DNA from 3 places in the Vibrio taketomensis genome. Region 1 is predicted to be linked to each of the others. Evidence: riboswitches for the same ligand, from Rfam matches in the RefSeq annotation. Region 1 holds a riboswitch; each other region holds the start of a gene.

Region 1 (10,386 bases):
TTTGAAACCAAGGTGCGCTTCATCGACACATTGTTGTTAAGCAGTAAAGCCTCGCTTGATGACATCGGTGAGCTAGTGGGCATTCCTAAGATGACATTGGCTGACGGTATGATCTCTCGTATGGATGACTTGTATTGTGAAGATCAGAGCTTGTTTGATCGCTATGCCGTTCGTGATGCGGAAATTGCCTTGAAGTATGGCTTACAAATGCAGAGGTTTGCATTGGTCGATATGCGTGAAGATACGGGGCTAGAGCTGAAGCAGTTACCCTCGACACATGGAAACTTTACTGTGTCGTTGTTCAAGCATACGTGCGGTGGTGTGAATGAGATGCACGAGTTCTTAGGGTACGAGAAACGTAAGGGTGAGTATTACCACGCTAAGAGTAATGGGATACGTAAATCTGTCAAGATAGCTAAGACAGTGAGCCGTGAGTATACCGACGCACTAGCTATGAACTGTTTCTATGGTGGAGCGAACTTCGGAGCGTACTTTGGGGTAACAGAGCAAGGTGATTATAACGATTACGACTTATCGGGTGCTTACACGACGGCATTGGTCGATATTCTCGAAGCTGACTATCTAAACTCATTTGAGTCGAAGAACATTGAAGATTATCTCGGTCACACCATGGGCTTTGCTTATGTACGTTTCAAGCATCCAGAGGGTACAAAGTGGGGCTATTACCTTGTCGTACAGACTTGCGTGGTATCTATTACCCTTTAGAGGGGCAACGTATGTGACAGCACCAGAGTTGCAACTGGCTTATGATGCAGGTGTAGAAATTGAGATTCTTCACGGTCAGGTGATTCCGTGGAAACAGGGTTCGGTATCTCAGTTCAAGGCGTTTACTAAGATCATTCGTAAGCAACGTTCTAAGTATAAAAAGAGGGTAATGAGCTGTATGACCAGCTTTGGAAGTTGATTGGGAATACCCTTTACGGAAAGGTTGGGCTGGGACTTCGGGAAAATCTGGTTTCGATGTCTCATCAGGGTTAAGCAGTAAGATCCCATATTCGCCAGTGACCAATGCGCATTATGCTGCTCATGCTGCGGGCTTTGTTCGTGCCACAATGATGGAAATTATCCGCAAGCTAACGATGGATAATGATGTGCAAATTGTCAGTGCAACGACAGACGGATTTCTTACCAATGCCACGTCTGAGCAATTGGAGACCTGTCTAGATGGTCCATTAGCAAAACGGTTCCAACGTATCTGTAAAGAGGTTAGCGGTGAAGACATGATGCAACTCAAGCACCATGCGAAGCAGATTATCTCGATGAAAACGCGTGGGCAATTAACTACTGAATTGGGTAATACCAAGCCAGTATGTGCTAAGGCAGGGTTAAACCACCGAAAGGCGTTAACGAAAATGCTTGGATGGTTGAGTTGTTCTTAGACCGCTATCCGAAACAGAAGATTGAACGTAGTCATTTGGCTTCAGCTCGTGATATGTGGTTAAAGGAAATGGACTTGGTTAGCATCCACACCGAGCAAACGCTGAATCTTGAATGGGACTTTAAGCGTTGTCCTATAAACCCACGTATAGTGAAAGTTCGTCACCCTGTTAGCGGTGAAGTGGTAGAGCATCTATCGTTCGATACTGTTCCATGGAATACCGTTGATGAGGGTTTAGACGCTCGCACTTACTTCGACGAATGGCGTGTAAATAACTGTTTAAAGGGAATGGATGATTGGGATAACTGGATGGACTTCTACAAGGTTCGTCGCTACCTCAAGGGCACAGGTGTTAAGTACTTAGAAGATGGCTCAGAGGGCATTTTAAGGTGCAGATGTTACGTGCAATCACTCAAGGTGGTTGGGGCTTACCCGCTGTACCGCAACGTGCCCACGAGGTCACTATGACAAGTTGGTTGCGATGTTTGATGCAGATGGTATCGAGAGTATCGCCAAGCAAGATCTGGCGAACAGCAAGGGACGTAAATTGCTTGAATCAGCGTTACCGATTACGACTCGTATGTTGTCACTATTATCTTGGTTTGTTCGCAAGTATCCGACTGTAGATTTGACATTGGTGTTTCACCCTGACGAAGTTGATGAAGCAGTGTTGATGCTGGAAGACTACAAAATGAAATGCACTGAAAAACTTGTTGCTTAGTATGCGGTAAACGAATGAAAGCCTGATTCCGTAAGGGGCAGGCTTTTAGCTATCATTAAATCACTTAGTTTAGAAGATGATGTTTTTAGATGTAGCAGTACTAGTGAAATAGCCAAAAACAAAAGCTTAATTGATAAACTGATTCAATATGAAAAACACTGATTTTAAGGTCGAGAGTTGGTAAAATACGAGAAATTGATTCTTTGACTTTTAAGAGGTTTACATTGGCTGGCAGCTCATCTGTATATAAAAATATATCCCAAAAGAGTATGATTTAACTGAAGAAAAAAGAGATGAGTACCGTAGAATCTCTCAACAATCAAGGCTTGCTCGCTTGGCAGCAGATGAAGGAAGTCAAAGTCTGTTCACTCAATCAATCAACCACTCTTAAATTTAGAAGCCTTGATGCCGAGGCTAGAATCAAATGGTCTTCGTAGCTTGAGCCTTTTCTCTGGTGGTGGTGGATTGGACTTAGGTTTTGACCTTGCTGGTTTCGAGCATGTTGCATCGTACGAACTTATTCCTATTTGCAAAGATACTCTTCAGCGTAATAGACCTGAGTGGAATGTCTATGCTGGTCCAGATGAAGGTGATGTATCAAAACTGCTTGGGAACGTTACAAAGGGATGGTAGACATAATTCAAGGTGGTCCACCATGTCAACCATTTTCAGTTGCTGGGTCTCAAAAGGAGAAGATGATGAAAGGAACATGTGGGAGAGTTTAATCGTGCTGTAAATACGATCAAACCGAGAGCTTTCGTAGCAGAAAATGTGTTAGGGCTCTTGAATCCTAAGTTTGATGGATTTGTGCAAAAGTATATTTATGAACCATTGAGTGATTATCACATCATAAGATTTGAGATGCACGCCTCTGATTTTGGCGTTCCTCAAGTGCGAAGACGAGTGTTTTCGTAGGTTTTAGAGATGAACAGTGCTTTCAGCGCTTTCAAATTCCAACACCAACCCACAATAAGCATACTTTTGATACTAAGAATCGAGTAATCCCATTTGACGATTTACCTGAAACAATGGGGTTAGACAAGCTCTCGGTTAAAAGATATAGGTGCTGATGGTTTTCTCCAACATTAAGAAGTGGGTTTACGGGGAAAAAATACGACATCTATACTTAATAGCGCTGCAGGTCAAAAACTTGGGGCAATATGGAAATTTGGCCCAATGGTATTCAGGCTAGCCGGAAAAGGCATCTAGCTTTCCTGCGAAAGATGACCATTTTAGGTTAAGTGTTCAAGATGTAGGGATTATTCAAGGATTTCCTGAAAATGGGAGTTCGCTGGAGCGGTTTATCAAGTATTAGGTCAAATCGGTAACTCTGTTGCTCCACCTGTAGCTTATCAAGTTGCAAAAATGTTGCAGAAGCATTGAAGTATTAGATCTTAATATGGAGCCAGATTTAGTCAATCTGACTTCAAGTTAGATACTACATAGCAGATCGAACCATTTCTCTAAGTGCTTGAGCATGATTGGCTGTTATTTTTGGAAAACTTTCAAAATATGTAAAAGGGATGTGAGGATTGTTTAATGTACTTCCTCGTTTAACTAGGTACTCGCAACGAGACTGCAAAATTTCTAGCATACGTTGAGGCGAGTATCCATTCGAATGTCCTGCAATGAAATGTACTCATGCTTTTCAATTGCATTTTTGTAACTTCTTTGCGTCTTGATATGTATACATGGTTTTTGTCCAAGGATGTTATACATATCCTCTAAAGTTAGACGTGACGAAGCTATCTCCGACATTCTGAAGTCAGGGAGATGTATTCAGATTTTTCTTGTATCCATGGCCTCATCATCTCTGGAGATGCATAGACATAATATTCTGTTCCATTAATGAAAAATCCAATTAACCAATGTTTGGTTCTCCACTTTTCTATATGGTCAGGACCAAAGTCTCTTACTGTCGTTACAGACCCTTTGGATGTTGTTTTAAGCTCAAAGGCGATTTGATAACCATGAATGTCTAAATAGGCGTCAACACCCGATCGTCCCTCGTTTTCATCTTTATATAAGCCGAAAAGATTTCGCATCGCTTCTTCTCGAACATCATCTTGAAAGTTTCCAGCCATAGCCATACCACGCATAATTAATAATTTGATTCAATCATCTAAGGCTATGTTTTTCAATTGATTAATTTTTATTTGTTGCGCTTCACTTCACTATTTTTCACTAAATTTCAAACCCTGATAATGATAGGATTGCAGCGCGACGACTATGAGTGATTACAAGAGTGTCATTGTCTGCTGAATGTGTTGGAAGATTCTCGGTGGGATGGTTTTGCTAATCGTTAGTGGAATTGCCGCAATGTATCCATTGCTACATACATAGTCGGAAATTTAGCCCCGAACTTAGACGTGGTGCAAGTTGGTCAGTGATTCTCGATACGACTTGTCGATGAAATTCAGTGGTGACCACATTGCTGTACATTAGCTTGCGAAATCTCCATACGGTACAAGCCAACATAACCAAGGGTTGTATTCGGTTATATCTTTATAGAGCGTAACCCATGGATTCCAAATCCGCGTGTTGGGAGTTCGAATCTCTCCACCCCTGCCATCTTCTAAAGCCTCAGCAGTAATGCTGGGGCTTTTTTACATCTGTTGCTTTTGCAAAGTAAGTGTTGGGAGCCTGTGCGCAAGCCCGGTCGAATCTCTGAAGTGCCAGCCCAGTTCACCCCTGCCATATTTAAGCTCTAGACTAGACGTCCCCGAAGAAATGCTGGAGCCTTTTTCGTTTCTGGCAGAAACGAAATTAGAACGTTCGATATCTAAGGTGTCTCTCTTTGGGGAATAAGTTTTAACCTTTTCTGTTATTCTATATTTCAACTAATCCTTTTGGTTCTAAATTCTACCGTCTATTCTCTTTTGCTCTTCTTTGGTAGCCATTACGCAGCGTGTATCTAAAAACTACGGTTAAAGTGACATCCGTAACTTTTAAAATCTCAAACAAATTACTAAGGTAATATCAGTTTAGAACTCTCGAATTTCTCTGAGTTATGACTACAATATAGCCAAATTGTCGAGGGGGATTTATGGGACAACTTTCCATTTTGGGTTACATAGCTTTGGGAGGCGCATTTGGTGCTTGTTCTCGCTATTTAGTCTCTGAACTGTGCGTTATGCTTTTGGGCCGAGGTTTTCCCTACGGTACTTTAACGGTGAATGTCGTTGGCTCTTTTATTATGGGTCTACTAATCGCCGCGTTTGAAAGTGAGATTATGTCGATTGAGCCTTGGCGCCAGATCATTGGTTTAGGCTTTCTTGGAGCCTTAACCACATTTTCTACATTCTCTATGGATAACGTGTTATTGATGCAACAAGGCGCGTTCTTAAAGATGGGTCTGAACGTTATTTTAAATGTGGTGTTAAGTATTTCAGCCGCATGGTTGGGTTTCCAATTACTGATGAAAGCCAATATTTAGGTCGGAAATTGGATGTGGCCCGCTTTGTTTAGCGCCAAATTTTGCTTATAATTTCTTCACTTGTCGGAGTGCCTTTTGGCTGAGACCGTTAATTCGGGATCCGTTGAACCTGATCAGACTAATATCTGCGAAGGGAACAGGAGAAGATTCACTACCAGAAATAACTCTATTTCTGTCTGTTAGTCTACATATCGATGTCGTATTAGGTTATTACAACCTTTATTCGAACTCTTCTGTCATATCGTTCCGTCAAGCATTTTTATCCCAAACGTTTTTAATAAATGAGCAAGGAAAAATGCTATGTCGAGTCGCAAGCAAGCGAGATTGGAAGCACAACAGTTTATACAAAGCCTTTCAGTCCAACCTTACCCTAATTCTCAAAAAATCTATGTTGAGGGCTACCGCCCTGATGTTCGCGTTCCAATGCGAGAAATTTTATTGGCGGATAGTTTGGTAGGAGACTCCAAAGAAGCCCCTGTATTCGAGCCTAATGAACCGATACGCGTGTATGACACCTCAGGACCATATACAGACCCTAACTATCAAATTAACCTTTACAGTGGCTTACCGAAGCTAAGAGAAGGATGGATTGAAGAGCGCGGTGATACCGAAGTTCTTCAATCCGTAAGTTCTACCTACACCAAACAACGTCTATCCGACGAAACATTAGATGAACTTCGGTACGGCAATTTACCACGCATAAGACGTGCTACTGAAGGTAGATGCGTTACTCAAATGCACTACGCTCGTAAGGGAGTGATTACTCCTGAAATGGAATATATCGCATTGCGAGAGAATATGGGGCGCGCCCAATATCGCGATGAAGTGCTAAATCAGCAGCATTCAGGCCAAAGTTTTGGTGCCAATCTACCCCAAGACATCACACCAGAATTCGTGCGCAAAGAAGTCGCGGAAGGACGGGCAATTATCCCTTCAAATATTAACCATCCTGAATCAGAGCCGATGATCATTGGACGTAACTTTTTAGTGAAAGTGAACGCAAATATCGGTAATTCATCGGTTTCATCTTCGATTGAAGAAGAAGTAGAAAAGCTAGTTTGGGCAACTCGGTGGGGAGGTGATACCGTCATGGATCTGTCTACTGGGCGGAATATTCATGAAACGCGAGAATGGATTTTACGTAATAGCCCAGTACCAATTGGCACCGTCCCTATGTATCAGGCGTTAGAAAAGGTAAACGGCATCGCGGAAAACCTTAGTTGGGAAGTGATGAGGGACACCTTGATTGAGCAGGCAGAGCAAGGGGTGGATTACTTTACTATTCATGCCGGATTGCTACTTCGCTATGTTCCAATGACAGCAAAACGAGTGACAGGGATCGTATCCAGAGGTGGCTCCATTATTGCCAAATGGTGTTTAGCCCATCATCAAGAAAGTTTTCTTTATACTCATTTTCGTGAAATCTGTGAAATTTGCGCCAAGTATGATGTCGCGCTGTCCCTTGGGGACGGACTGCGCCCTGGTTCTGTGGCTGATGCCAATGATGAAGCTCAGTTTGCTGAGTTGAGAACGCTGGGTGAGCTCACGAAAGTTGCTTGGGAATATGACGTACAGGTGATTATTGAAGGCCCTGGTCACGTACCAATGCACATGATCAAAGAAAATATGGAAGAGCAGCTTGAGCACTGCCATGAAGCTCCTTTCTATACTCTCGGTCCATTGACGACCGATATTGCGCCGGGTTATGACCACATCACCTCAGGCATCGGTGCAGCAATGATTGGATGGTATGGTTGTGCGATGCTGTGTTATGTCACGCCCAAAGAGCATTTAGGATTGCCTAATAAAGAAGATGTAAAAACCGGTCTGATTACCTATAAGTTAGCAGCACATGCTGCTGATTTGGCAAAAGGGCATCCCGGAGCACAGGTGCGTGATAACGCATTGTCTAAAGCGCGGTTTGAGTTCCGTTGGGAAGATCAATTTAACCTTTCACTCGACCCTGAAACTGCAAGAGCTTTTCATGATGAAACCTTACCTCAAGAATCAGGCAAAGTGGCTCATTTCTGTTCGATGTGTGGACCAAAGTTCTGTTCGATGAAAATTTCCCAAGAGGTTCGTGAATACGCGAAAGACACGAATCAGGTGGTAGCGGATCAAGCGATTTCAATTCAATTGCTTGATAATCCACTTGAAGGTATGCGCCAAAAGTCAGAAGAATTTCGTGCAGCGGGTTCTGAACTCTACCATCCAGCAATCTCATCAGAGGCGGAATAATGATGGTGGAAATACGTATCCCTAAAGAGCAGTCGGAGTTAATAGCGCAAGTTCAACTTGCGTTATCTGCAGCAAATAACCAAAACTTTGATACCCAATACGTCGCTGTTGTCGAAAGTTATAGTAATGATTGCCAGGTTGTGACGAATACTTTTTGCCATAGGATTGGTAGCGATCTGTGGCAAATCGACTCGAATGAATGCGATTTCTATGTTCAGTATCAGCATCCCTGTAATTCTCTTTTTGTTGCAGAGCATCATATCCTAATTGACGTTCGTGATAATAATCAGACGTTAGATATTTGGGTACATCCACTCAGTGGAGAAGTAAGAGCCTTACGCTCAAACACAAACGTGAGAGAAACTAAGCAGCATCTTGCTTGGCTATTGGTGCTGCTTGCTCTTGATTTTCCACTTGAAGATGCGTTGACGGTTGCTCGAGCAAAAAACAATGTTCCACGTGAAACATGGCCTAGTAAGTATTGTGATTTTCCGACTCCTGTATTGCATCATGAGGCTTTGGGTATCTCAGTTGGGTGGCGTCAGTGTGAAACCCCAACTGCTTTTCATCAGTTATCTGAAGGGAGTTTAGGTCTCTATCCTGTGGTCGATAGTGTTGAGTGGGTCGAACGCTTACTCAAGATGGGCATTAAGACTATTCAGTTGCGAATTAAGGAACCAGCAACTGAAACTCTTGAGCAACAAATCATTCAAGCGATAGCGCTAGGTCGTGAATTCGATGCGCAAGTCTTTATCAACGATTACTGGCAATTAGCACTCGAGCATAAAGCCTTTGGTGTTCACTTAGGCCAAGAAGATCTCGAAGAATCTAATATTGAGCAATTACAGCAAGCTGGTATTTCCTTAGGACTTTCTACGCACGGCTATTATGAACTGTTGAGGATCGCTCAACTCAAACCAAGCTATATCGCACTTGGTCATGTTTTTCCTACCACAACTAAACAAATGCCATCTAACCCGCAAGGACTAGTGAGGTTAGCGCTTTACCAGCAGTTAATATCCTCTATACCTAATTCAATAGGTACCAAAACCCAAGGCTATCCAACGGTTGCTATTGGTGGCATTGATTTGAGTAACGCTGCTCAAGTTTGGCATTGCGGTGTATCGAGCTTAGCGGTCGTGCGAGCCATTACGTTGTCAGAGTCACCCCAACAAGTCATCGACCAGTTCCGACGAATAATGGCGGTTAACCAACGAGGTGTTCGTCATGCTTAATGATCAGCAATTTATTCGCTATCAACGGCAGATTTGTTTACCCGAAATTAATGAACAGGGCCAGCAGCGGATTATGGATTCTAAGGTTCTCATCATTGGTTGTGGTGGTTTAGGTAGTGCTGCAAGTCTGTATTTGTCGGCTGCTGGCGTCGGTAGATTGGTTATTGTTGATGATGACTGCGTCGATGTGAGTAATTTACAGAGACAAGTCGTTTATCGACAAGAAAATGTTGGGCAACACAAAGTTGAGGCAATGAGCCAACAACTTAAACAATTAAATCCAGACGTGTCGGTGAGAACGGTAGCTAAGCGTTTGACCGAGGTTCAGCTAAATTTGGAGATCATGATGGCTGATGTTGTGCTGGATTGTTGTGACAACATGGCAACGCGTCAGCAGATCAATCAGGCCTGTTTTCAACAAAAAACGCCGTTAGTTTCTGGCGCCGCGATAGGGTGGAATGGACAGTTTTCAGTTTATGACTTTGGTTCAAATGATGCCTGTTATCGCTGTCTTTATCCATTCGATGAGATTGTTAATCCTCAATCTTGCAGTCAATCAGGAATCGTGGGGCCGGTTGTGGGTATTTTAGGAAATTACCAAGCGCTAGCTGTGATTCAAAAGTTAGCAACCGGCAGGTTTATGGTTTCCTCTAACCAACTTCATATATTCGATGGCAAGAGCATGCTGTGGCAACAGTTATCGATTCATAAAGATAGCCAGTGTTCCGTGTGTGGTGTTAGCGCAGTCTCGTTTGAAGTATCAGAAGTAGAAGAGGTAAACGATGCCATCGATTGAAATAATTATTAATCGTACAGCGCATGTTGTCGATGCGAATATCAACCTACAACAAATCATTTGTCAGTTTGAATTGCCTCACCAAGGCTGTGTATTTGCGATAAACAATCAAGTAATTCCCAAAAGCGAGTGGCAAAGCACCGTATTGGCGGCTGGTGATGCTATTTCATTATTTCAAGCAATTGCAGGAGGCTAATGATGCTTAAAATTGCTGACAAAGTATTTCAATCCCGTCTGTTTACTGGCACCGGTAAGTTTGCCAATAGCACGTTAATGGCGAATGCTATTCAAGCGTCAGGTTCGCAGTTGGCGACGATGGCACTTAAACGCGTAGATGTGAATGATCGACAAGACAACATTTTACTGCCACTTATTGAGGCTGGGGTAAACCTGTTGCCAAATACCTCTGGAGCCAAAAATGCGCAAGATGCCATATTTGCTGCTCATTTAGCCCGTGAAGCGCTAGCGACGAACTGGTTAAAGTTAGAAATTCATCCCGATCCAAAATATTTGATGCCAGATCCGATTGAAACCTTAAAAGCGGCGGAGCAGTTGGTTAAA
Region 2 (10,386 bases), on a different replicon from region 1:
ATATAATCAAATAAGATCAGAATAATCATAAAGATCAGTTTAAAAGAACAATAAGTTTTTCTTTATTTATGATCTGATTTTCTTTATTCTTCGGGAACTATAACGATATTACGGCTTATGTGATCCGGATCTAAAATGAGTTCAGAAGAAAAAATACTGATCAAAGCGCCTCGCAGTCACAAGGATGGACATTTATTTGAAGTGTCAGAAACCGCAGTTGATTGGATAGAACAATACCAGCACTTCAAAGGCGTGACTAAAAGCATAGTTGAGCTTCTGAATTTAATTTCACTACGTGGTTTTAGTAGTAAAGATGGTTTGGTATCCACAACTGAGCTAATCGAAGCAACAGACGGTCAAATTACGCGAGCGGCAATTCAACAGCGTTTACGTGCAGCGGTAACAGTCGGACTCTTTGAGCAAATTCCTGTGCGATTTGAAGAAGGGCTTGCTGGTAAAACAATGCTGCATACGTTTGTGAATCCTAGCAAACTGATTTCTGCATTAGGCGCAACGAGTTTAGTGACCGAAAGTGTTAAACAGAGTGAGAAAAAGAAACGTTCTAAAGCACTTGCTCAGACACAAGTGAATAAGCGTTTATTGAATGAATATGGCTTGAATACGCCACCAGCGATGAAAGATGAAGCGGACCAATTTGTCGTTTCACCAACCAACTGGGCCGGGATTATCGACCAAGCACTTGCTCCACCACGCACCCGTAAAAACTATCAAAAATCGATGGTATCGATCTCTGGCACTCGCGCAGTGATCGAAACACGATCATCAAAAAATATCATGACAGTTGACGATCTGATGACCTTGTTTGCCCTGTTTACTTTAACGGTGCAATACCATGATCATCATCAGTACCAGTATCAACTGGATGCCAAGCATGTACCGAACAAAACGCCACTCTACATCACGGATATTTTGTCCCTGCGTGGTAAGAAAGACAGTGGCCCTGCACGCGATTCTATCCGTGACAGTATTGATCGAATTGAATTCACTGATTTCCAGTTGCATGAGCTCACCGGACGCTGGTTAAGCGAAAACATGCCAGAAGGCTTTAAGAGCGATCGTTTCCGTTTCCTAGCCCGAACCATTACTGCGTCCGAAGAAGCGCCTACAGAGGGCTCTGACGGCGAAATTCGCATTAAACCGAACCTATACATCCTGGTTTGGGAACCGTCGTTCTATGAAGAGCTGTTAACTCGCGATTATTTCTTCTTGTTTCCACCGGAAATTCTGAAGCAACATACGTTGGTGTTCCAGCTATACAGCTATTTCCGTAGCCGTATGTCTCGTCGCCATACTGACGTCATGTTGCTCAGCGAACTCAACCAAAAACTTGCGCGTAATATCGATTGGCGTCGCTTCTCAATGGATCTGATCCGTGAATTAAAACGATTATCGGATGGCAAAGGGTCTGACGATCTTTTCGTGGTGAATCTGTGGGGTTACCATCTGACGATTTCGGCGATCAGTGAGAAAGATAAGATCAAAGATTATCAAGTCGATATTAAGTGTGATGTGGAAGAAGTCCTCCGTTATTCACGCGCTCGTACCACCAATGCAGGCAAACGTAACATGGCACCAACCCTGCCTAATCCGTTGCGAAACGAAATGGTGAGTCGCCAGCAGTTGGATGAGCTATCACAAATCATTGATGGTGAATTTGAACCTATTCAACGCAAAGAACGTTCTCCTAAAGGCCACTTAGGGCGTCGAGTGAAACAGCGTAAGCACTTGGTGGAAATCAACGCTGATGAAATCACTATTACTTTATCGAAATACACCTCTGAAGAGGCCCTAGAGCGCAGTATCGCAGCATTGGCTGCAATGACAGGACACTCTCAAGGCTCAATCCGCGAGGAGTGTATTGAGTTGATTGATAAGCTTGATTGGTTGCGTGTGGGTGAAGATAAAATACCATACGAAACACTGAGTAAAATGGTTGAGCTGTACAACAGCCAAAGTGACAATAAGCATCTGTCGATTGAGCGTCTGATCGCAGGCCTCGCGGTGCGACGCAAGGTGTGCAAGCAGGTAATGGATGGTCATCTTGATGAAACAGTGTTCCGTGCATTAGATGAAGTAGCTGTGTAAGACTGTATGTAAATTAAACAGTTTTACTACCGGACTCTGACTTAATACTGACAGTATGAATTTATTTGGCGTTAGGATTTTCCTGATAGTACTCAAGCCGCCTCCTCCTAGAAGTTACTTGGGTACTTTCACCTTTTGTCCTTTCCCCTCGTCTGCTTGGGGCTAAAGCTGCATTGTTGAGTTGCGGTAAAACTCAGCAAAACCAAGTAGTTTTGGGGCCAATAGATGTATGTTGTCACATTATGCATTGATAGCGAGTTCGAGTTGAGCTCGCTTTTTTTTTGCCTTAAAAACGTTGAAACCAGCCAACTTGACTGGTTTCGTTATCGTTGATGAATCCGCTCAATCAATTAATTGCAACAGTTGTTGGGTTGTTTGACATGGATCGTCTGCATGACAAATAGCAGACACCAACGCTATGCCATGCACTCCGGTAGCACACAACTGGGGAATATTGGCTTGATTGATACCACCAATTGCCACTACCGGCAGTTGTGTCGTGTTTAGTGCCTCGATCAAGCCCTCGATCCCCCAATGTTTTTGCGTATTGGCTTTGGTTGGCGTGGCAAAAATCGCGCTTAATCCAATGTAATCGATCGGCAAGTCATCGGCTTGAAGCAGTTGATCGTGATTTTCGATCGATAAACCGAGAATCTTATTTGGGCCGATCAAGCGCCGTGCTATCTCTGCTGGCATATCGGTTTGACCGAGGTGGACACCATCGGCATCGACCGCCAGTGCGACATCGACTCGGTCATTGACGATCAAAGGTACGCCAGTACCGGCGAGTACATTTTTAACCGCTTGAGCTCGTTCGATAAAAGCGCGTACATCGCCATGCTTTTCACGTATTTGTACCATAGTAACGCCGCCTTTTACCGCTTGTTCTACCACATGGGTGAGCGTTCTTAGGTCTTGTTGATCATCGGTAACGAGGTATAAACGATAAGGATTCATATTGGTTCCTAATGGCTCGCCACGCCGTAACGGGCGAGCCATAATTTTTAGTGGATGTGTAGTTTTAGGCGCTGACGCAGCGTAGCTTCATCAAGTTGATACAGAGTATCTAATAGCGCGACCTGCAAGCTGCCAGGACCTTGGGCACGTTCAGCAGCAATTTCACCGGCAACGCCAAATATGGCAGCGGCCGCTAAACCAGTATCCTCGCCAATCGCTGCAAATGCGCCTGTAAGCGCGGTTAAAGAGCAACCCATGCCAGTGACGTACGGCATCATTTGATCGCCGTTAGAGAGGCTTACAGTTTGATTTTGCGTAACAATGTAATCAGTCTCGCCAGAGATCACGACATTGGCGCCGTATTCCGCCACGAGGAGGTGCGCAGCGCCGAGCGCCGCTTCACTGCTGTCTTGGGCATCTACGCCTTTGGTTTGTGCCTGTTCACCGGCTAATGCAATGATTTCTGAAGCGTTACCACGAATGATCAACTTATCGGCTAAGCGTGCGATTTGACGAGAGGTTTCTGTACGCAGTTTACTTGCACCGCAACCCACCGGATCCAATACCACAATCTTGCTATTGAGATTGGCTTGCTCAACCGCAAATTCCATTCGTGGTGTCCAAACGCTGTCTAGAGTGCCAATGTTGATCACTAACGCTCCAGTAAACGACATCATTTCGGCCATTTCTTGCTTTGAGTGGGCCATGATTGGGGATGCGCCGACGGCCAGTAAGGCATTGGCGGTATTGTTCATTACCACATAGTTAGTAATGTTGACCACCAGCGGTTTTTGTTCACGCACGGCACTGAGTGCTTGAATGATTTTATCCACTAACATTTGATTACTCCTGCAGCGCTTAACGCGCATTTAATCCTTGTTGCCAGAATGCAACTTCCATTCGGGTTGCGGTTTTAAATACTTGAATTAGGTTTTGCCCACACTGGCTGTGAATGTCGATTTCAGCCAACAGTTGGTTAAAATGTTCTGCTCCTTTGGCCACACCAGTTTGAAACTCTTCACCGCCATAAAGTTGAATCCAACTGGCGTAAGGGTTGCCCTCAATGCGCGTATTACTGTCTTCAATCAGCATTTTGCCAATCGTGGCATAGCCGATGGAACATGGGGCAAGGGCGGCATAGAGCTCGACTAAATCACCAGTCATGCCTGCATCGAGTACGTAGCGGGTGTAGGCAACAGTGCCAAAATCTTCCGCTTCATTTTCAAGGTCACTTTCTGTCAATCCCCACTGCTGACAGTAACTTACGTGGTGTGCAATCTCAGAGTCGAGTAGGGCATGAACACTTGGTAGTGCACGACGCATATCTTCTAAGGTACGAGCTTTATAAATCGCTAAAGCGTAGGCACGAGCGTATTGCTTAAGAAACAGAAAATCCTGCTTGAGATAGTGCAGGAAGCAAGGCTGAGCCAATTCTCCGCTCGCAAGTTGCTGAACAAATTGATGCTGAGTGTATTGTTGCCAGTCAGATTGGCATGCATTGATCAAATCTTGGTATTGCACGTGAAAAGTCCTTGGTTATTGGTTTAGGTTTGGCACGTAATCTTGTGCTCTGGGTAGAGTGCTAATGATCTTGTGTAAATACATAAATTTGGCGTAGTCGTCGTAGCGTTTAAGATCGACTGCTGATGGGCGTAGTGCAAAGCGAGTGAGAGTGTCATTCCAAGCGCGGTGGTTGAGTTCATTGTTGAGCGTGTCAGGGGAGTAAGCGACAAACTCCTGCCACGATTTTTGAGGATGATTAACGATGTAGGTTGTGGCTTGCTCTAGCGCTGTATTAAACGCTTGCAACGCTTGTTTATCATAGTGGTTCGCGTTGGCGACAAACACCAATTCGTCATAGGTCGGTACGCCATTTTCTTCAGGATAAAACGCTTTTGCTTGGTAGCCCTCCAGTGCTAACTGGTTGGTTTCAAAGTTACGTAGACCACCCCAAATTGCATCGACTTTGCCTGAAGCAAGAGACGAAGACAGCGCCCAACCGACGTTAATGATTTCAACGTCTGAATACTTTACATGTTGCTGCGCAAGCATCGTGCCGATGGTGGCCTCTTCATTGCCCGCGATTGCGATACCAATCTTCTTGCCTTTGAGATCGGCAAGTGAGTCATTGTTGCCATTATCAAGCACCATAAGCGTGTTTAGCGGAGTCGCGATTAAAGTTGCCGAGCGGATCAGAGGGAGGCCTGCTGCCACATCAATCGTCAGGTTAGGTTGGTAGCTAATGGCAAGATCGACTTTGCCTGCGGCGACCATTTTAGGAGGCGTACTTGGGTCTGCAGGCTCTTGAATGTTAACTTTAAGCCCTTGCTGCTCAAAGTAACCTCGCTCTTGAGCGATCACGATCGGGCCATGATTGGGGTTGACGAACCAATCGAGCATTAGCGTTAGCTCTTTATCGGCGGCAAATGCATGGCTAGCAAGCATCGTACTGAGTAGCGCAGATGCTTGGATAAATTTGCTTTTATTCATGTGTTTGATTCCTTTTGTTGGCAACTCTTATGGCTGCTATTAGTTGTTTTCCCAGGGTATGGCGGTTTTAAGTAACTTGTCGGTGATGAAATAGAGTGCGATAGAAAATGCGGCGAGAATAAACAGCGCTGCAAACATTTCATCGATGATCATGCGTGCGTTGGCTTGTAACATCAGATAGCCAAGTCCGGCACTCGAACCTACCCATTCACCAACAACAGCACCAATGGGTGCAATCACCACGGCAACTCGAATGCCTGAAGCGAGTGTTGGTAGAGCGGCGGGCAATTGGATATGTCGCAGCAACTGCCATTTTGTCGCGCCCATGGTTTTAGCGAGATCAAGATAACCCGTTGGGGTGTTACGTAAGCCGTCATAGCAGCAGGTGGTCACTGGGAAAAAAATGATGATTGCCGCCATCACCACTTTGGATGCCATGCCATAGCCCAGCCACAACATCAGCACTGGCGCAATGGCAAATACAGGAATGGCTTGGCTGGCAATCAGAATGGGTAGCAACCAGCGCTTTAGCGGTTCAAACAGTAGCATTTGCAGTGCAAACACAAGCCCCATAGAAAGGCCAAGCAGCAGCCCGAGCAAGATTTCTTGGGCGGTGATCCAAGTGTGTTTGAGCAGTACGTCATGACGGGTTATAAGTTTATTAAATACCTCAAGTGGGGCTGGAAGAATGAAGCTTGGCATCGCAAATGCCATAACGATCAATTGCCAGAAACCCAAAATGACCGCAACGCTGATCAAGGCACGAGCGAAAGCATGAGAGGATCTGGCGCTGCGGTCGATCTTGGTGGGATTTAACTGGCTGAGATCATGCATAGTCCTGCTCCAATTGATCTAAAATCGCTTGTTGCAGCGAGGTGCATTCTGTATCGAGAGTTCGCGGTGGCAAGCTTTTTGGCACATTCAAAGATTGCACTTTGGCCGGTGTGCCGCGCAGTACATAAAGTTGTTCGGCAAGGCGCACCGCCTCTTGTGGATCATGGGTAATCAGTACCACGGTTTTTCCAGCTAATAGCTTGGCAGCTAAACCTTGCAGTTTGTGCCTCGTCACGGCATCCAGTGCTGAGAATGGCTCATCCATTAATACGATAGGCTTGTTTTGCATCAGGGTTCGAGCCAATGCTACCCGTTGGCGCATTCCTCCTGAGAGCTGAGCCGGTTTAGCGTCAGCATAGTCAGCTAGCCCTACCTGCTCTAAAAGCTTCAAAGCTTGCTCTTGTGGGTGAGGTTTACTCTGTTGGTTAGTGGCAAAGCGCATACTTAAACAGACGTTATCAAGCACGCTAAGCCAAGGTAGCAACAGGTCTTGTTGTGCCATATAGGCGACGTGGTGACTCACTGGCCGCTCGTCAGATGTGAGTAACACACCTCTTGTTGTGACGTTGTCACTCGGTAGGCCGGCTAGGTAGCGTAGTAGGGTGGTTTTTCCACTACCACTACGGCCGAGTAACACCGTCCATTGCCCTGCGGGGATAGTCATATCAATCCCCGATAGTGTTGGTTGGGCGTTATCTTGATATTGCAGGGCAAAATGCTTGAGTGTGATGCCTAAAGGAGCCTCAAACATCAGTTTGGGTTCCGTTGTCACGTTTACCAAAATCTGGGCCAGCGAAGAAGTGATGTACCGGGCCGTGGCCGTGACCAATCTGCAATTCATCCGCATGAGCTATTGCTTGTGAGATATATTGCTTTGCCAATTCTACTGCGGTTTGCATCTCATTGCCTTGCGCAAGGTAAGAGGCGAGGGCGGAAGATAGCGTACAGCCCGTACCGTGGGTGTTTTTGGTCGCGCAGCGTTTGGCGCTGATCAAATGGACTGATTCAGTCTGGATCAAAAGATCGTTACTATTTTCATCTTGTTCCAGGTGTCCACCTTTTAATAGCACCGCTTTCGCTCCTAGGGCACGAAGATCTTCGATCATTGCTGTCATTTGATCTTGATTGTGTGGCACTGCAAGCCCAGTTAAAGCGGCACCTTCCGGTAAGTTAGGGGTGATGATGTCTGCCAGTGGAATTAGCTCTGTTTTTAGAGTGCTAATTGCTGATTGTTCAAGCAATAAATCGCCGCTGGTGGCGACCATGACAGGGTCAATGACCAAATGTTTCGGTTGGTATTGTTTTATCTTGTTGGCAACCACTTTGATGATGTTCGCGTCGGCTAACATACCCACTTTGACTGCGACAATATTGAGATCGCTAAACACGGCATCTAATTGGCTTTCAACATGCTCAAGTGGTATCGGAAAAATAGCAGAGACACCTAAGGTATTTTGTGAGGTGATGGCTGTGATGACAGAACAGGCAAAGCTACCAGTGGCTGAGATGGCCTTAATATCGGCTTGAATACCTGCGCCGCCGCCGCTATCCGAACCTGCAATGGTCAGTACAATCGGTGTATGAGAGAAAGAATGGGTGGTGTTGGCTAATGTCGCCATGGTCGCTCCTTTAACTGCACGTAAAGGAACCAACTTTGGCTAATTTGATAAGTGCAGCTAAGGCTGAGCTTTCAATAGGGCTCGACAAATGAGACCAAGAGCAAAGTGATGATAGTTCCCTACGCCAGTGCTAACTGAATCAGGTTCAACGGGTCTCGAAATTCGATCTCAGCCGCTGCGCTTTTGCGCTTTGGCCCCCCGACTATGTTGAGCTGATCATAACAGCTCGCGATATTGTTAGTCTACGCGTTTGTCTGACATCAGTATGCCCAGAGCGATCACAATTGAATTATGGATTGCTATGTATTCTGCGTGATAGCAAAAGACACCAAAACAAAAAGGGCTGGAAGCCCTTTAAAATATCGGAAGCATGAAGCCGTTTACGGAAAGATGATCAAGGCTAATTGATGATAAAGTGCGATCCGGATCAATGAAGAGTGCGAGCCCCTTGATCATGCTTTCGAGTTTCATTCCAACCTTGTGCGGCCATAAACTGCACGTGAGATTCGATCACACAGTCTGACTCTTGTTGCCATTTGAGTTGTGGTTGCTGATTGCAAAACTCTAACGCCAGCACGGTCAGGTGTTGTAAGCGTTTCATTGCCCAATCTTTGAGTTCGAGATCTGCCGTCGGTTGGCTAACGCAAGCTTGCAGCTTGCTGCTGGCGAACTGCAGGTACTGATAGGCCGTGGTGGGGTCTGAATAACGTAGACCTTGAAAGATTCGTAAGCAGCCATCTAACCAACAGGCGATGGCTTTGCTTTGTAATTCACTTACGCTCGGCCCCCAAACAGAATCCGGAGCAGAGTGGATCAATGATTGCAGTGATTTATCTTGATCATGCTTTCGGTGTTGATACCAGTCGCTTATCGCGTCTACCCAGGATTCTAATTGGATCATGCTGCATTATCCCATTGTTTAACAAAGTGATTAGGACCAACTTGTTCTATACCCTCTTGCATTACTGCGCTGGTGGCACGAATTTGATCCGCTGCTATTGAATAGTCTGGCTCAGTTTTGACTAAATGACCAAATGGAAGATCAGGATCCGGCACTGCAGAAATCAATAACTTGGTATACGGGTGTTGTGGATTGCTAAGGATCGCTTGGGTGTCTCCCCATTCTACTATTTGCCCTTTGTACATCACTGCCGTTTCCTCTGCGATGTAATGGGCAGTCGCAAGATCATGGGTAATGTATAAAAATCCAATGCCCAGCTCTTGCTTCATTCGCTGCATGAGATTGAGTACGCCTAAACGGATGGACACATCCAGCATTGAGGTTGGTTCATCAGCCAGAATCACTTGCGCACCCACCGCTAGTGCTCGCGCTAAGTTCACGCGTTGACGTTGACCGCCACTCAGTTCATGTGGATATTTTTTTAGTGTATCGGGTGCGAGCTCTACTTGTTCAAGAAGTTGTTGTAAGCGCTCAGGAATGTCTTTGTCACTTTTGATCTGTTTGTGAATTTTGAGTGGGCGAGTGAGGTGGTGTTCGATGGTATGGGTTGGGTTCAGCGAGCCAAATGGGTCTTGAAACACCATTTGTACTTTACTGCGATAATCGAGAACCGCTTTGCGGCCATGAATATCATCAATATTTTGCCCATTAAATAGGATTTCACCACTGGTTGCTGGATAGACTTTCGTGATCAATCGTGCACAGGTACTTTTACCACAGCCTGACTCTCCAACGAGAGCTAGGGTTCGCCCTGCATAAAGGTTAAAGCTGACGCCCTGCAGTGCTTTGAAGCGCTCGACCGAAGAAAAGCCCCCGCCAATGGTGAACTCTTTAACGATGTTATTGACTTGAATGATAGGTTCCATCATACCAGCGCTCCTTCTGTTTGGTGTTTACCCTGGTGAATATTGGGAAAGGATGCCCATAGCTTTTGTGTGTAGGCGTGTTTAGGATTCTGGCGAATTTCTCGTGATGTGTTGACTTCAACTATTTCTCCATGGCGCATAATGGCGATGCGATCGCAGAGCTGAGTCATTAACGCTAAATCGTGGGTGATAAATAGAATTGAGAAACCAAACTCTTCACGCAGTTGGTAAATTTGCTGCAAGATCTCTCTTTGCACCACCACATCAAGTGCTGTAGTTGGCTCATCCATAATGATCATTTTTGGATTGAGTGACAGTGCAATAGCAATCACGAGGCGTTGACGCATACCGCCACTGAATTGATGTGGGTATTCGCTCAAACGTTCTCGAGGAATGTTCACCAAATCAAGCAGTTGTTCAGCGCGATGTTTCGCTTGGGCTTCGCTCATTCCTTGATGGTGACGCAATACATCAGCAAATTGTTCTTGTACTGATAGAACAGGGTTTAGTGAGTTCATCGCACTTTGAAATACCATCGCGATTTCACTCCAAC
Region 3 (10,386 bases), 300 kb from region 1:
CTTATATCAAGATGCCTCGCAATTAGACGTACTCATCTCATCAGGAAACTGGTGTCAAAGAGTATAATCTCGCATAGGGGCTCTCACACAAGGGGGAAATATGAACTGGAAATTGTTAGCTGTTACATTGCTTTTAGTTGGTTGCGCGTCGGTCACGCCGTCTTTGTCTAATGATCCGTTGGCATGGCAAGAGTTTGGTCAACAGCAGGCGTTAGATGGTCAATTGATGCTGTCTGAGAGTAAAATTGTGAAGCACTCACTATCGGGTGATGTGAATTCAGAGCAGTACAAAGCCTATCTTGATGGTTACCAAATGGGGCAAAAAACTTACTGCGAGCAAGATGCGAGAATGCTCGGTACAACGGGTAAGCCGTATCGTGGTATCTGTGATGATATCAATCCGTTCTTCCGCTCTGACTATGAAAGCACGTATTTCGAGCTATAAAAAGAAAAGCCAGCGAAAGCTGGCTTTTTAGTCTTTGTTGATAGCGACGTTTATTTTTGCGCACGCTGGTAAGATTCTAGAATCTCTTGGCGCGCCGCTTCGGCATTTGCCCAACCGTCGACTTTAACCCACTTACCCGTTTCCAACTCTTTGTAGCGCTCAAAGAAGTGCGTGATTTGTGCTTTAAGCAACTCTGGTAGGTCGCCCACATCTTGAATATGCTCGTACTCTTTTGAAAGCTTGCTATGTGGTACAGCGACGACTTTGGCATCTTCGCCAGATTCGTCGGTCATTTTTAGTACTCCAACAGGGCGGCAGCGAATGACAGATCCCGGCATTAATGGATATGGAGTGGGTACTAAGACATCAACCGGGTCACCGTCTAATGACAGAGTGTGGTTAACGTAACCATAGTTACAAGGGTAAAACATCGGGGCAGACATAAAACGGTCTACAAATACCGCGCCAGAGTCTTTATCTACTTCGTATTTGATGGGATCAGCATTAGCAGGGATCTCAATCACCACATAGAGATCATCAGGAAGTGATTTACCTGCTGGTACGTCATTTAAGCTCATGGTTATATCCTTATATTGATAAACGACAGTCATAGTCCGATGCTTCGATGTTGGCGTGCATTTTTATATCAACTGTCGCTGAGTGACTTATTGTTATGACCAGTCAAATGCTTGGTCAAAAATGCGTCTATTACCTTAAAGCGAAATAGTCATTAATGTAAACAAACTGTTGGTAAATTGAATGAAAAAAGCGCCCTAAGGCGCTTTTTATCATTTTGTTTCATCACGATAGAGTTCGAGAAACTCTTCGACTTTGTTGACCATGTTTTCTGAACCTACGAAAAATGGTACACGTTGATGCAACTCTATTGGTTTCAAATCCATAATACGATTGACGCCATCAGAAGCGCTACCACCGGCTTGCTCGATAATAAATGCCATTGGGTTGCACTCATAAAGTAAACGTAGCTTGCCTTGAGGGTGGCTTTGTGTACTTGGGTAAAGATAGATACCACCTTTAAGCAAATTACGGTGGAAATCCGCTACCAGTGAGCCAATGTATCGTGAGGTATAAGGACGTTTGGTGTTGGCATCGTTTTCTTGGCAGTACTTGATATACTTTTTCACACCTTGTGGGAAACGAATGTAGTTACCTTCGTTGATCGAGTAAATCTGCCCATCTTTTGGAATCATCATGTTCTCATGTGATAAGCAGAAAGTGCCAAGCGAAGGGTCGTACGTGAAACCGTTCACACCGTTACCTGTCGTATACACCAACATGGTTGATGAACCGTAGATGACGTAACCCGCGGCAACTTGCTTATTGCCCGGTTGTAAAAAGTCTTCTTCGGTCGGCGGTGTACCAATCGGTGACACGCGGCGATAGATCGAGAAAATCGTGCCGACTGACACATTGACATCAATGTTGGATGACCCATCTAGAGGATCCATCAACACCACATATTTTGCGTTTTTGTTCAGTTCCTTGTTAAAGGCAACCGCTTCATCTTCTTCTTCACTTGCCACACCACACACTTGATCGCGAGCTTCCAATGCGGCTTTGAATTTTTCATTGGCGTATAAATCGAGCTTCTGTTGTTCTTCGCCTTGAACATTTTCGGCGCCGACTGAACCGGTAATATCAGCAAGACCAGCCTTGTTGATTTCACGGTTCACGATTTTTGCTGCTAAGCGGATAGAAGCCAGTAGCGATGAAAGATCACCACTTGCGTGCGGAAAGTCTGCTTGTTTCTCGACGATAAATTCGCCAAGGGTGCGCATTCCTGACATGGTATTTCCTTTTTTAGTATTAACCATTGGGCTAGTGAGTAGATAAGGACATGAATGTCTCATTTACTCGGTTGGTTGTTTTGTGAACAACACATTTTTTATTAAGTGTAAGACGGGAATCTTTTATGGTAATGAACTAATTGATTGAGATCTCAATTTATTTACTTTGTTCAGCGTGTGATTTGCAATGTTGAATTTGTGGCGAGCACGGTGATAAATCAGCTTATGTAGCCACAAAAGGGTGATCAAAATGGTTCGCTTTTCATCTATTAATCGCCATAATGAGGCGGTATTTTTCGCGTAGAACAAGGTTTAGTTTATGCATATTCATATCTTAGGGATCTGCGGTACTTTTATGGGCGGCGTGGCAGTGTTAGCGCGTCAATTGGGTCATAAAGTCACCGGTAGTGATGCCAACGTTTATCCGCCAATGAGCACCATGCTTGAATCTCAAGGTATTGAAATAATTGAGGGTTTCGATCCTTCACAACTCAATCCCGCGCCTGATTTAGTGGTGATTGGTAATGCGATGAGTCGTGGCAACCCATGTGTTGAGCATGTACTAAACAACAACTTGCGTTACACCTCTGGCCCGCAGTGGTTACAAGAGTTTCTGTTGCATGATCGTTGGGTATTGGCTGTCTCTGGTACTCATGGCAAAACGACCACGTCCAGTATGCTGTCTTGGGTATTGGAAGAGTGCGGATACCAACCTGGATTCTTAGTTGGTGGTGTGCTGGGTAACTTCGGTATTTCTGCTCGACTGGGCGAAAGTATGTTTTTTGTCGTCGAAGCGGATGAATATGACAGTGCTTTTTTTGATAAACGTTCGAAGTTTGTTCACTACCACCCACGCACATTAGTGATGAATAACTTAGAGTTTGATCATGCCGACATTTTTGATGATCTTGAGGCGATCAAGCGTCAATTTCACCATTTAGTGCGTACCGTTCCGGGTAATGGGCGCATTCTTGCGCCGGTCAATGATCCTGCATTAGCGGATGTTTTACAGCGTGGTTGTTGGAGTGAAACTGAGTTTACTGGTGAACAAGCCGATTGGCGTGCCGAAAAAATTGCCAAAGACGGTTCCGAGTTCAAGGTGCTATTCCAAGAACAATATGTTGGCACTGTGAAGTGGGATTTAGTTGGCGATCACAACGTAGATAATGCACTTATGACGATCGCAGCAGCGCGTCATGTTGGCGTCACGCCTGATTTAGCCTGTGAAGCTTTAGGTAAATTTATCAATACCAAACGTCGCCTTGAGTTAAAAGGTGAGGTGAATGGCATTACTGTCTTTGATGATTTTGCACACCACCCAACCGCGATTGAACTGACTATGGGTGGTCTGCGTAATAAAGTCGGCGATGCGAAAATCATTGCGGTGTTAGAACCTCGCTCAGCGACGATGAAGCGTGGCGTGCATAAAGAAACCTTAGCCGCGTCTTTACATCATGCTGATCAAGTCTTTTTATACCAACCGCCGGGTATCGAGTGGTCAGTACAAGATGTGGCAGAGCAATGCAGTCAACCAGCTTCTAGCAGCGACGACATTGATCAATTGGTGGCGCAAATCGTTGCTGCGGCTAAACCGGGTGATCATATTTTAGTGATGAGCAACGGCGGCTTTGAAGGTATTCATGGCAAGCTATTGGCTCAGTTAGCAGAACAGAGAGCTGAGTAATTAGCTGAATAAAGAAATTGGAACAACGTGAATGAGTAAACCACAAGCGAAAGCGATCACTTTAGCCTTCACGGGCGCATCCGGTGCGCCTTATGGGTTGCGCCTGCTTGAATGTCTGCTTGCCGCCGATTATCAAGTGTATCTGCTGATCTCTTCTGCCGCTCGAGTGGTGCTAGCGACCGAGCATGGCCTAAAACTGCCAAGCGGCCCTGCTGCGGCCAAGCAAGCATTGGTCAAACATCTAAACTGCGATCCTGATAAGCTGGTGGTGTGTGGTAAAGACGATTGGTTTTCACCAGTTGCGTCAGGTTCGGCGGCACCAAAGCAGATGGTGGTATGTCCATGTTCAGCAGGCAGTGTCGCAGCAATCGCTCATGGCATGTCTGACAACTTAATTGAGCGTGCGGCCGATGTGGTGATGAAAGAACGCGGGCAGCTCCTGCTGGTGGTGCGTGAAACGCCTTTCTCCACTTTGCATCTGGAAAACATGCACAAGTTATCGCAGATGGGCGTGACCATCATGCCTGCCGCACCCGGCTTTTATCATCAACCGAAAACCATCGAAGATTTGATTGATTTTATGGTGGCGCGCATTCTCGATCACCTTGGTGTCGAACAAGGCCTAGTGCCGCGCTGGGGTTATGATCAGCGCTGTTAATCATTTGGCGTCTGTACATCAAACCGTTTCAAGACCCTAGTGAGATTTCGCTGGGGTCTTTTGCAAATGATCAACGTAGCTATTCGTTAATACAATGGTTAGAATTCGTCGGTAACTCATCGGGGAGCTGTATATTGCATGGCTGAGATTGACCAACGTCTGAACCCGTGACCTGAACCAGATAATGCTGGCGTAGGAATTGAGTCAGGGAAATGAATAATTACGGATAACTCCACCTCGACCTCAACCCTGTGCCGCTCAAAATTGGAGAGCGAACAGTGAAAACCTCTTTTGCAGCCCTTGCAGTGGCTTGCGCATCTTTTTCTGCTTTTGCTGCAGATAACACACTAACTATTTACACCTATGATTCTTTTGCGGCTGATTGGGGACCAGCACCTGCGGTAAAAAAAGCGTTTGAAGCGCAATGTGGCGGTTGTGAAGTCAACTTTGTTGCTTTAGATGATGGGGTATCGATTCTTAACCGTTTACGTCTAGAAAACGGTAACAGCAAAGCGGATATCGTTTTAGGCTTAGATAACAACCTAATGGCAGAGGCAAAAAAAACCGGTTATTTAGCGGAGCATTCGGTCGATACCTCACACGTGACGATTCCGGGTGGCTGGCAAGATAAAACCTTCGTGCCTTATGACTTTAGTTACTTTGCCTTTGTCTACAACAAAGAAAAGCTCACAAACCCACCGAAGAGCTTAAAAGAGCTGGTGGAGCAGCGTGACGATCTTAAAATCATTTATCAAGATCCGCGCACTTCTACCCCAGGGCAAGGTTTTATGCTGTGGATGAAGTCGGTGTATGGCGATGATGTGTCGCAGGCATGGCAAAAGATCGCAACTAAAACTGTCACGGTAACGAAAGGCTGGTCGGAAGCTTATTCGATGTTTCTAGAGGGTGAAGCAGACATGGTGCTGTCTTATACCACCTCTCCGACCTACCACATTATTGCTGAAAACGATCAGCGTTTTGCTGCTGCCAATTTTAGTGAAGGCCATTACACCCAAGTGGAAGTAGCAGCCAAAGTGAAAGGCTCGGCTCACCCTGAGTTAGCTGATCAGTTTATGCAGTTTATCCTCAGCGAAGAATTTCAAGCAGCGATGCCAACGGGCAACTGGATGTACCCGGTGACCGATATCAAATTACCACAAGGCTATGAGTCACTGACCGTGCCAGCAAAAGCATTAAGCTTTACTTCTGATCAAGTGGCAGAAAATCGTCGCGCTTGGATTCGTGAATGGCAAAGCGCCTTAACTCGCTAAGGTGTTGGCTTGAATCGTACCCCTAAAATTGGGCTTGTGGTCGCGATCGTTATCGCGGCCTTTGTCTTTTCTGCGTTGGCAGCACTGTTGGTTGCGGCGCCATCGCTCAATCTATTGTCAGTGTGGCAAGATCCTTATTATCGCCATGTGACTGAATTCAGTTTTTATCAATCCTTTCTCTCAACGCTCATAAGCGTTGGCTTTGCGTTACCTGTGGCGCACGCACTTGCTAAACGCAACTTCAAAGGTAAACGCATACTGCTAAGGCTGTTTAGTTCAACCTTAGTGCTTCCAGTGTTAGTTGGCGTGTTTGGCTTGTTGGCTATTTACGGTAATTCAGGAATTTTCGCCGACATTTATGCCTATTTGGGTGAGGAATTGCCATTTTCTATTTATGGTCTCAATGGCATTTTGCTGGCCCATGCTTTCTTTAATCTGCCGTACGCCGCGCGTTTGTTATTACAAACTCTTGAGTCGATTCCACAAGAGCAACATAAATTGTGTGCTCATTTAGGGATGAGCCAATGGCAAAAATTTAAATGGGTGGAATGGCCGCGGTTGCGCCAGCAATTACCGCATGTGTCTGGTTTGGTTTTTATGTTGTGCTTTACCAGCTTTGCTACGGTTATGGCTTTGGGCGGCGGGCCCAAATCAACCACGATTGAACTAGCCATCTATCAAGCGATTAAGTTTGATTTTGACCTGCAAGCAGGGGCGTTGCTGGCCATTTGGCAAATGGTACTTTGCGGAGGTTTAGCATTGGCGATTCAGCGCATAGCTAAGCCTGTAGCAGTGACGAGTGGCTCTTTTACTCAGCAGCAATATTTGGTTAACGATACGTTTGCTTGGCGTTTGTGGGATAGCATTTGGATAGTCTTGGCGAGTTTATTAGTGTTGCCACCGCTTCTCGTCGTGGTGTTCAGTGGTGTTAATGCACAGTTGTTCACCGTACTTTCGGATGAGCACTTTTGGCATGCATTGCTTGCATCATTGCAGGTGGCAGTGGTAGCCAGCGTGATCGCGTTAGCTGCAGGCCTGGCAATTCTGACCACCAGTCGCCGCTTGCGCTTGAACAGCAATAATCGTAGCGCCGATCAGATAGAGTTGATTGGTACCATTATTCTTGTGACACCAGGCTTGGTGATTTCTACTGGGCTATTTTTACTGCTGCGCAATTTTACTGATGTGTTTAGCATGGCCTTCTTCATTGTGGTAGCGGTGAACGCATTAATGGGGCTGCCATACGTGGTGAAGACGCTTGCACAGCCGATGTTGCAAATTGAGCAGCAATACCAATATTTGGCGGCCAGTCTTGGTCTGCGCGGTTGGCACCGATTTAAAGTGGTTGAGTGGCGTGGGTTGAGAAAGCCGATGGCGCATGCGTTTTCAATCAGCTTTATGCTGGCGATTGGCGACTTAGGGGCAATTGCTTTGTTTGGTGGGCAAGAGTTTCGCACCTTGCCACTGTATTTATTCCAACTATTAGGTAGCTATCAGATGGAGGCGGCAGCGGTGGTATCGCTGACGTTACTGCTATTAAGCGTGGGCTGTTTTACTTTGATTGAAAAATTGTTTAAAGCCGAGGCAAAGGTGAACAATGTTAGACGTTAAGCAAATTCACTATACCTATCACGATCAGGCGTTTGATTTTGAACTGCAGGTTGAACAAGGTGCTATTTGTGCATTGATGGGGCCAAGTGGTGCAGGTAAATCAACCTTACTCGCATTGATGGCGGGTTTTATTGAGCCTCTCAACGGCGATATTGTGGCGGCTGGAAAGTCTGTGGTTGGTAAAGCGCCGCATCAAAGACCGATGGCGATGCTGTTTCAAGAACATAATCTTTTTGCTCACCTGAGTGTGAGAGAGAACATTGGCTTAGGTTTGCATCCTGGGTTGAAGCTCAATCCAACACAGTGTCAATTAGTTGAACAAGCGGCACAACAAGTTGGTGTAGGAGAGCTACTTAATAGATTGCCAGAGCAATTGTCTGGTGGTCAGCGTCAGCGAGTCGCACTTGCGCGCTGCTTTGTTCAACCGCATTCGATTTGGTTACTCGATGAGCCGTTTTCTGCACTTGATCCTCTGTTGCGAGAGGAGATGCTGGGGTTAGTGAAGCGTTTAGCGACTGAACGTAATCTTACCGTGGTGATGGTGACGCATCATGTCAGTGACGCGCGAGCGATTGCCAGTGATTTTGCGTTTATTCATCATGGCCAAGTCGCGGTTGCCGATAAAATTAGCCAGTTAACCACTGAGCATCGCAATACGGCATTGGCGGCGTTTGTCAAAGCCGGACATTGATAGTTAAAAAAACAAAAAAGGTTGCCAAGTGGCAACCTTTTCTTCATTCGAAACAAACATGGTTTGCTTATAAAGCTTCGTCGTTTAGCTGTTTCAGAATTTGGAAAATTTCACGAAACGCTCTTGGTGGCTTGTTCGATGATTTTTCTTTCGCAGCTTGGCGAGCAAGTTGGCGTAGACGTTGACGGTCTGCTTCTGGGTATAACTCCATGACTTGGTCAATTGCCGCATCGCCCTGCTCAACCACACGATCACGCAACTGTTCTAGCTTGTGTAGAACCGCCGTGTTTTGTGAGTGCTTGTTGCGAATTTTATCTAGCGCAGCTTGAATTTGCTCTGCATCTTCAAATTGCATTAGTTTACCGATGCGCTGCAGTTGGCGACGACGCGCTTCGTTTTTAAAGCGTTGTGCATCGAGTACCGCGTCTAGAAGATCTTCACTTAGCGGCATTTTCTTTAGAGTAGATGAACTGAGGTCAACTAGCTCTACGCCAAGCTTTTGCAATGCTTCCATATCGCGTTTCATCTCGGATTTACTAACCCAGATGATCTCTTCTTCCGGTTCCCATGGCGCTTTCTGATTTTTACGTGCCATTTATTTTGCCTTATTTGACTATCTATTCCTCTATTTTAACAAGAATCGTGGGGAGAATGCGAAATTCTTGTTATCCTAGAAAGAATACTCACGATAATTTAGATGAAATATGGACGTAAAAGAGCAAGTTGCTCAGCAACGCGCTGAGCTAGAAGCGGCAGTTGCGAAAGCGCTGGAGATGGCAGCGGTCAAAGCTGACGCTGCTGAAGTTGCCATTACTAAGTCGACTGGCTTAAGCGTTTCTACTCGCATGTGTGAAGTAGAAAACGTTGAGTTTAACAGTGATGGTGCCCTAGGTATTACGGTTTACCGTGGTCAACGTAAAGGCAGTGCATCTACGTCTGATCTAAGTGAAAAAGCGATTCAACAGACAGTATTGGCGGCATTAGATATTGCCCAGTACACGTCAGAAGATCCGTACGCAGGTCCTGCGCCAAAAGAATTGATGGTGCAAGAAATTCCAGATTTGGATCTGTTCCATCCTGATACGCCAGACCCTGATTACGCCGCTAAAGTTGCGATTGCTGCTGAAGAGCGAGCATTGGCCTACAGCAGTAAAATTAAACAAAGTGATGGTGCAAGCTACGATAGCCATTACGGGGTAAAAGTTTACGGTAACAGCCATGGTTTATTAGCGAGCTATGCGAGTAGCCGCCACAGCACCAGCTGTTGTGTGATTGGTCAAGGTGCCAATGGCGAGATGGAGCGTGACTACAGCTATACTATCGCCCGTCATAAAGACGAATTGTGGGCACCGGAAATCGTGGGGCAACAAGCGGCAGAAAAAACCATCAGTCGCCTTGATGCCAAACGCTTAGCAACGGGCAAATACCCAGTGATGTTCGCCGCTGACGTTGCCACTGGGCTACTTGGTCACCTAGTGATGGCGATCAGTGGCGGTAACCTTTACCGTAAATCTTCATTCCTACTTGATCATCTTGGTAAGCAGATTTTGCCGAGTTGGTTCAATGTTTCTGAGCGTCCACATATCCTACGTGGTTTAGCATCAAGCCCATTTGATAGCGAAGGTGTTTACACCCGTGATACGGAAATTATCACCGATGGTACGCTCGCGACTTACCTGCTAACCAGTTATGCAGCGCGTAAGATGAACATGATACCGACTGGCCATGCGGGCGGTATTCACAATTGGTTTGTACAATCGACAGGACAAAGCTTTAAGCAGATGCTAAAAGAGCTGGGCACTGGCTTATTGGTAACGGAAGTGATGGGCCAGGGTGTGAATGTGGTCACCGGTGATTACTCTCGCGGTGCCGCCGGCTTTTGGGTTGAAAATGGCGAGATTCAATACCCAGTATCGGAAATTACCATTGCCGGAAACCTTAAAGAGATGTTCCAGCAAATTGTTGCTGTTGGTAGTGATGTCGAAACCCGTTCACAAATTCAAACCGGCTCAATCCTGCTGGAATCACTAAAAGTGGCAGGCGAGTAGCTTTAGTGAGCATAAAAAATCCCAAGCTTTGGCTTGGGATTTTTGTATTTGGCGTATTGTTTGTAGGGTGTGAGTTACTCACCCCATTGGGCTTCAAACCAACTCTCAAGAATGACCACCGCTGATTGGCAGTCGATATTGCCTTTTGATAGCGCTTTGTAACCGCCCAT

The links. Region 1 has a riboswitch for thiamine pyrophosphate ahead of thiC (phosphomethylpyrimidine synthase ThiC). Riboswitches for the same ligand answer to the same signal wherever they lie in the genome.
Region 2: linked by a shared signal. The riboswitch ahead of thiD (bifunctional hydroxymethylpyrimidine kinase/phosphomethylpyrimidine kinase) and the one ahead of thiC (phosphomethylpyrimidine synthase ThiC) in region 1 are both predicted to bind thiamine pyrophosphate.
Region 3: linked by a shared signal. The riboswitch ahead of thiB (thiamine ABC transporter substrate binding subunit) and the one ahead of thiC (phosphomethylpyrimidine synthase ThiC) in region 1 are both predicted to bind thiamine pyrophosphate.

The regions. Positions count from the first base shown of each region.
Region 1 covers NZ_AP019649.1:2,919,694-2,930,079, reverse strand. Annotated here, with positions in the region: gene Vt282_RS20700 (hypothetical protein) at 13-726, shown strand; gene Vt282_RS20695 (hypothetical protein) at 740-925, shown strand; gene Vt282_RS20690 (hypothetical protein) at 915-1,400, shown strand; gene Vt282_RS20685 (hypothetical protein) at 1,382-1,867, shown strand; gene Vt282_RS20680 (hypothetical protein) at 1,881-2,120, shown strand; gene Vt282_RS20195 (DNA cytosine methyltransferase) at 2,526-2,753, shown strand; gene Vt282_RS21740 (DNA cytosine methyltransferase) at 2,747-2,845, shown strand; gene Vt282_RS21735 (DNA cytosine methyltransferase) at 2,832-3,035, shown strand; gene Vt282_RS20180 (PDDEXK family nuclease) at 3,866-4,204, opposite strand; tRNA gene Vt282_RS13600 (tRNA-Trp) at 4,604-4,691, shown strand; gene crcB (fluoride efflux transporter CrcB) at 5,167-5,556, shown strand; TPP riboswitch at 5,611-5,709, shown strand; gene thiC (phosphomethylpyrimidine synthase ThiC) at 5,857-7,794, shown strand; gene Vt282_RS13585 (thiamine phosphate synthase) at 7,794-9,029, shown strand; gene Vt282_RS13580 (HesA/MoeB/ThiF family protein) at 9,022-9,825, shown strand; gene thiS (sulfur carrier protein ThiS) at 9,812-10,021, shown strand; gene Vt282_RS13570 (thiazole synthase) at 10,024-10,386, shown strand, end outside.
Region 2 covers NZ_AP019650.1:1,124-11,509, forward strand. Annotated here, with positions in the region: gene Vt282_RS13795 (replication initiator protein RctB domain-containing protein) at 136-2,106, shown strand; gene thiE (thiamine phosphate synthase) at 2,449-3,063, opposite strand; gene thiM (hydroxyethylthiazole kinase) at 3,111-3,902, opposite strand; gene tenA (thiaminase II) at 3,922-4,584, opposite strand; gene Vt282_RS13815 (ABC transporter substrate-binding protein) at 4,600-5,553, opposite strand; partial or broken gene Vt282_RS13820 (ABC transporter permease) at 5,593-6,318, opposite strand; gene Vt282_RS13825 (ABC transporter ATP-binding protein) at 6,380-7,138, opposite strand; gene thiD (bifunctional hydroxymethylpyrimidine kinase/phosphomethylpyrimidine kinase) at 7,131-8,006, opposite strand; TPP riboswitch at 8,106-8,217, opposite strand; gene Vt282_RS13835 (transcriptional regulator) at 8,434-8,907, opposite strand; gene Vt282_RS13840 (ATP-binding cassette domain-containing protein) at 8,904-9,836, opposite strand; gene Vt282_RS13845 (ABC transporter ATP-binding protein) at 9,833-10,386, opposite strand, start outside.
Region 3 covers NZ_AP019649.1:2,624,653-2,635,038, reverse strand. Annotated here, with positions in the region: gene Vt282_RS12190 (gamma-glutamylcyclotransferase family protein) at 1-67, shown strand, start outside; gene Vt282_RS12185 (DUF2799 domain-containing protein) at 101-445, shown strand; gene ppa (inorganic diphosphatase) at 496-1,023, opposite strand; gene fbp (class 1 fructose-bisphosphatase) at 1,234-2,253, opposite strand; gene mpl (UDP-N-acetylmuramate:L-alanyl-gamma-D-glutamyl-meso-diaminopimelate ligase) at 2,573-3,937, shown strand; gene Vt282_RS12165 (flavin prenyltransferase UbiX) at 3,969-4,595, shown strand; TPP riboswitch at 4,706-4,811, shown strand; gene thiB (thiamine ABC transporter substrate binding subunit) at 4,874-5,866, shown strand; gene thiP (thiamine/thiamine pyrophosphate ABC transporter permease ThiP) at 5,876-7,477, shown strand; gene thiQ (thiamine ABC transporter ATP-binding protein) at 7,464-8,168, shown strand; gene yjgA (ribosome biogenesis factor YjgA) at 8,236-8,763, opposite strand; gene pmbA (metalloprotease PmbA) at 8,873-10,216, shown strand; gene ruvX (Holliday junction resolvase RuvX) at 10,291-10,386, opposite strand, start outside.